2 linked regions of the Caldivirga maquilingensis IC-167 genome follow. The main gene of each other region encodes a partner of the protein of the gene in region 2 in a complex. Links are inferred from orthologs where the notes say so. Each region holds a gene or a part of one and is shown on either strand. Other genes may lie near its edges.

Evidence for each region. Proteins that work in one complex are often made in the same cells at the same time.
Region 1: the proteins of CMAQ_RS02960 (region 2) and CMAQ_RS07880 are in contact, whole or in part, in a crystal structure (PDB 2QMU), measured with the Saccharolobus solfataricus proteins. The link is inferred for Caldivirga maquilingensis IC-167 from one-to-one orthologs. Residues at the interface, in WP_231918336.1 of Saccharolobus solfataricus: Met1, Leu2, Arg4, Leu5, Tyr6, Lys8, Leu9, Pro10, Ile106, Lys108, Lys109, Glu110, Lys111; in WP_009988771.1 of Saccharolobus solfataricus: Trp33, Pro65, Glu66, Gln148, Val151, Asp152, Val154, Ser155, Lys156, Ala159, Leu160, Tyr163, Arg164, Lys167, Ile180, Ile181, Pro182, Val183, Ser184, Leu186, His187, Ile189, Asn190, Asp192, Ser193.

What each region holds. Positions count from the first base shown.
Region 1 is NC_009954.1:1,613,363-1,616,180, forward strand. What follows is about bases 41-2,818. They hold CMAQ_RS07880 (translation initiation factor IF-2 subunit gamma), read left to right. Parts: upstream 41-705; coding sequence 706-1,932; downstream 1,933-2,818. Other genes in these bases: CMAQ_RS07875 (diphthine--ammonia ligase), read left to right, coding at 41-365; CMAQ_RS07885 (NUDIX hydrolase), read left to right, coding at 1,973-2,437; CMAQ_RS07890 (glutamate--tRNA ligase), read left to right, coding at 2,494-2,818. In the rest of the region: more of CMAQ_RS07875, read left to right, coding at 1-40. UniProt on the Methanocaldococcus jannaschii protein: eIF-2 functions in the early steps of protein synthesis by forming a ternary complex with GTP and initiator tRNA.
Region 2 is NC_009954.1:611,035-613,876, forward strand. Bases 41-2,842 are described here. They hold CMAQ_RS02960 (translation initiation factor IF-2 subunit beta), read right to left. Parts: upstream 1,746-2,842; coding sequence 1,335-1,745; downstream 41-1,334. Other genes in these bases: pyk (pyruvate kinase), read left to right, coding at 41-823; CMAQ_RS02955 (metal-dependent transcriptional regulator), read left to right, coding at 877-1,311; CMAQ_RS02965 (hypothetical protein), read right to left, coding at 2,185-2,757. Also shown: more of pyk, read left to right, coding at 1-40. UniProt on the Methanocaldococcus jannaschii protein: eIF-2 functions in the early steps of protein synthesis by forming a ternary complex with GTP and initiator tRNA.

The DNA.
Region 1 (2,818 bases), 1.0 Mb from region 2 along the record:
AGGAATTGAAGATAAAGGCGTACTCCCCACTTTGGAGGAAGAACCAGGCTAAATACCTCATGGAGCTTCATGATGCTGGTCTAAGATTCATAGTAACCTCAATAGATGCATACGGCCTCAACCCGCGATTACTGGGTAAGGTTTTAGATAAAACGGACATAGAGTACATTATTGAATCAGCGCAGAGATACGGCTTCAACCCAGCCTTTGAGGGGGGTGAGGCGGAGACCTTCGTTGTTGATGCCCCATTATTCAGGAGAAGCATTAAGGTAAGGGGTTATGTTAAGAGGGTTGGGGAGTATTCGTGGAGATTCATAATAACTGATGCATTACTTGAAGGTAAACTACCTCACCTTGGAGGGTGAGGCTTCCTGCTTCATTACCCCACCTTAAAAAGACTGGGCTTGCGTTATTTTTATAAGTCACAGCACCTTTAGGTTAACCCAGTCCCCCGTGATTTAATTTAAGGTGATTTAAGTGAAGAACATGACACTGTGTAGAGTAATGCATATGCATTACTGCAATTGCTTACGCATTCCCCCTAGGTACCTTGGCTCTAGGCATGACTCCCCAGGGTTGCTTTCTTATCCTAGTGTTGAATTATCCTCCTCATATAGTGAATTCTAGTGTTGTGAATGATTTAGAAGTAGGGAATGGGGTTAGGTAGGTTAAAGTTTTTAAGGTAAGCATCATTGGCTGATTGAAATGCAGGAATACACTTACCCGGATTCAATAGTGATAACGGCTGGTCACGTTGACCATGGCAAGACAACGGTAGTTCAAGCACTCAGTAGTGAGTGGGTTGCTAGGCATAGTGAGGAGATTAAGAGGGCTATGACGATTAAACTGGGTTACACTAACGTTGACTTATATGAGTGCGGTGGGGAGTATCCAATAGTCCCCATTGGGTTAATTAAGGATGGTAAATGCCCAGACGGCTCTGAGGCTAGGTTCGTTAGGAGAATATCAATACTTGACGCCCCCGGTCATGAGGTCTTGCTCTCAACAATGATTAGTGGGATTTCATTCGTTGATGGTGCGTTAATGGTTATTGACGCCTCAATGCAGGCTCCGCAGCCTCAGACTGAGGAGCATTTCATAGCGTTAACAATAATGGGTACTAAGAGCCTTGTTATTGCTCAGAATAAGGTTGATTTAGTTAATAGGGATAAGGCCATTGAGAATTACATGCAGATTAGGGGGTTCATAAAGGGTACTTGGGCTGAGGGGGCGCCTATAATACCGATATCGGCGCTTCACAGGGTTAACATTGATGCCTTAGCCTCAACATTAAATAACGTGATTAAGCCTAAGGCAATTGATTTAAGTAAACCACCAATAATGTATGTTTTAAGGAGCTTTAACGTAAACAAACCCGGTACACCACCAAGTAAACTAATGGGTGGTGTAATAGGTGGTACACTGCTGCAGGGTAGGATTAGGGTTAATGATGAGGTTGAGATTAGGCCAGGCCTTAAACTTGGGGATAAATACATGCCGATTAGGACTAAGGTGGTTAGCATAGCTATTGGAAACCAGTTAATTGAGGAGGCTAGGCCAGGTGGATTAGTGGGTATTGGTACGTTACTTGACCCAGCATTAACCAAGGCAGACGCCCTAGTGGGTAGTGTTGTCGGGGAACCAGGTAAATTAGCCCCAGTCTACGGGAGCATTGACATTGAGTACCATTCAATAAGCAGAAAAGGCATAGATTCATCACTTAAGGTTGGGGAACCGGTAATGGTTATCATTGGGTCAGCCTCAGTAATGGGTATTGTAAGGAGCTTCAAAGGCGACTCAGCATCAATAGACCTCAGGAGAGGTGTCTGCACCCAGGAGGGGGCTAAGTTAGTTGTCATTAAGCAGGTAACCGGGAGGTGGAGGATTGTTGGCTGGGGTAAGTTAAAGGGAGGTAGGGTGCTTTTAGATTAACCTATCTTAAGCTTATTAACCCTGATTAAGCTAAGCATTAATGAGCAGGGAGTACCCCAAGTACCCCTTAGTTGGTGTTGGGGCAGTGGTGATTAATAATGGGAAAATACTACTCGTTAAAAGGGCTAATGAACCAGGTAAAGGTAAGTTAAGCATACCCGGCGGCATGGTTAATGCAGGCGAGGACCCGGGTGATGCAGCTGTTAGGGAACTTGAGGAGGAGACTGGGCTGAGGGGTGTGGTTAATCTGCTTCTCGGGGTTTACCAATACGTGGAGCATGATGATAAGGGTAACGTTAAGTACCACTTCATACTATTGGATTACCTCATTAATGTTAAGGGTGGTTCACTTAAGGCATCAAGCGACGCCGCTGAGGCTCTCTTCATTGATTTAAATGAGGCATTAAACATGAATTTAACGGAAACCACCAGGGAATTAATCAACGATATTTTATCTAAGGGAATTAACCCATGTGTGGGGTCAATGAGCATTATTAAGCGTTAACCAACCCCCACCTTTTTAAGGGGGAATCAGCAAGTGGTTAAGGACGGTGATTAAGAGTGGAGAATGCTGTTAGGGATTTAGCCCTTAAGCATGCATTAATTAATGCAGTTAAGTTCAACGGTAAGGCTGATGTTAAGGCAGTTGTAAGTAAAATCTTCGCCGATAACCCTGAATTAAGAGGTAATGCAAAACAGGTAGTGGAGGTGGTTAAGGAGGTGGTTAACTACGTTAACTCACTGACGTTGGATGAACAGAGGAGGATACTTGAGGAGAAGTGGCCTGAGGCCCTCGGCGCCAGGAGAACTGTTGAGGAGAAGAGGGGGGATATTGAGTCCCTACCTGAATTACCTGATGCTGATAAGTTAAGTAAATTAACGTTTA
Region 2 (2,842 bases):
CGTTAGGAGTGTTGAGGATATTGAGAGCACTAGGGAGTATTTAAGGAGCCTTAATTATTCACCAATGATTATTGTTAAGGTTGAGACAGCCAGTGCCATAAGGAGTATAAAGGATATAGCCTGCAATGCGGATTACGTCATGGTGGCTAGGGGTGACTTAGGCATGGTGTTTAACCTAGAGGAGGTTCCTAAGATTCAGGAGAAGATAATTACAGCAGCCCACTCCTGCGGTAAACCGGTAATGGTGGCTACGCAGCTCCTTGAATCCATGGTTAATAACCCGGTACCCACCAGGGCGGAGGTTGTTGACATCATGACTAGTGTGCTTCAGGGTGTTGATTCACTTCTTCTAACCGATGAAACAACAATGGGTAATTACCCAGTTGAGGCTGTTGAGTGGCTTAGGAGGATAGTTAGTAATTACGAGGATCAAGTAACCCCAGGCTTTAGGGCTGATTCATCTGTTTTTGATGAGAGAATGAGGTTTGCCCTAGGGGTAGCTGAGTTAGCTGATAGCATAGGTGCTAAGATAGTCGTCTTCACTAAAAGCGGCTTAACAGCGGTTAGGCTTTCCAGATATAGGCCTAGGGTACAGATACTGGCTGGTACACCGAGTGAGGCAGTGTTCCGTAGGCTTAAGTTGCTTTGGGGTGTTGAGTCTAGGGTCATTAATGACCAAGACTACGATAAGGGTATGGTGGATACCTTAAACGAATACATTAAGGAGGGTTTAATAAAGCACGGTGACTTAGTGGTATTAACCTACGGCCTTAGACCAAATGTAAGCGAGTATGAGCATGTGATTAAGTTAATTAGGGCCTAATTCATGGTTAATTAAGGCTTAAGTTATTTAAACACCCCCACTATGCTTAACACATGGTTGACCTAGGGGAGGTTACCGTGAAGGAGCTTGAGTATTTAAGGGCAATTAATGGTGAGGGTTCACCAATATCAATAACATCATTATCAAGGAAGTTAGGTAGATCAGCCTCAAGCGTCTATGAGGAGATTAACCACTTAGCCTCAAAGGGCTTCGTAACTAAGAACCCTGATGGAGTCTGCCTAACAAGTGACGGTAAGCTGCTCCTTGAGTTGGTTGATAATAGTCACAGGATAATTGAAACCTGGCTTGTTAGCCTAGGCTTCAGTGTTGAGGAGGCTTGCAGGCTTGCGTCTAAAATGGAGACAACAATGCCTATTGAAGTCCTCAGGAAGCTTTACGAGAACATGGGTAAGCCAAGCTCCTGCCCACATGGTAAACCCATAACCTTCGAGGACACGGCATTAAGGGCGGTGAATACCCATAATTAAATCCACTTCAGCGATAAATAATCCTAGGCCCTTCTAGGAGTCCTGGCTCCACAGGCTGTGCAGACAAGTACGTATATTCTATCCTCTTTAACAAGGTATGTATCTATGGAGCCGCAGACCGGGCATGTTACGTAAAGTTTAATGTACCTATCGTAAACCGCCTCAAGGGTTCTTGGAGTGCGTTCAGCATAGATTACTAGGGATCCATTAGAGTCAACATTACCTGGTACAGCTAATTCCTTAATGAAGAACCTAGCCATATGCGTAACATCCCTATTCAACCTATCGGCTATATCCTTAAAGTTCCTAATCATAGTCCTCCTGGGTTCAATTTCAACACTAAGCTTAGGTATCTCCCTCCTCCTCTCAACCTTAGGTGTCACTATCTTGTAAGCCCTCTCAAGTAGCTTAAGGTAAGTTGGATCAACCGACATTAACCCAACCCCACAGTACCCACTTATAAGTGTATAGGAATCACTTAATTATCAGTTACCTTACCATACATACCTCCTTAATATAGGCTGCGTCAATCATTATTAGCTTACTATTCCTTAAACAGTTCGTTTACGACTATGAGTAAGAAACCTTATTAGTCAATTTTACTGGGAAATCATTACATACCATATCCCCATGGAGTGCATTGCCTACGGCTTCCTGCTGAAATTATGGTCGTATCCTTAAGAGCCGTTAAGAATCATCAGTAATAATACTAGTAGCAGTAAACTTGGTTAGCAAGGGGCTATTATTAAGGCTTAGCTGGTTAATTAGGGAATGATGCAGGATTCGTAATCAGCGCAGGTCAGTTTCACTCACTCTTCAGCACTGCAATGTATCATCATACCATTAATGCATTTATAAAGGGAATTTAAGGCTTTATACCATGTTTACAATATGCGTAGTCATTATTGCTAGGGCGATTACCGCTATGGCTATGTTCATGGGTTTGGAAACATCATGCTTCATCAACACTTGGGCCAGTTTATCCAAGGTTAGCCCTATGATGAATATAAACATTGATGATACTGCTATGAATAGTACTATATAAACCATTCCAGTGATTAATCCTACCTCAGCCGCCATCACTGCCACTAGAACCTTAGTTGGTGTTATTGCTAATGCACCTTGAATTATCCCAGAGCTCATGGATCCCTTAACACCGATCTCTAATTCCTTATTCATGAGTTCACCAATTAGTAGTGCCGCCGCGAATGCCATACCCACTAGGTTTCCTATTAATTCCAATTCCTTATTCATTGCAATGATGAGTACCAGGGGTATTGATATCAATATGAAGCCAATACCGTGAGATAAACCAAAGAGTAAGTATTCCCTTTCATCCTTCAGTAGCCTTAAGGTTGCTATGTGGTCAGGCTCCACTGCATGGGATGCGCCTAGTAGTATCACTGTGACTAGGGTTGTTGCAGGTGATATGACTAATAAAGCCATATCCCAACGCCCCTAGAACCATGTATTTAACTCTTTATGGCAGTGTTAATAGTGGATGCAGCCTAATTTCCGGTTATTAATTCCC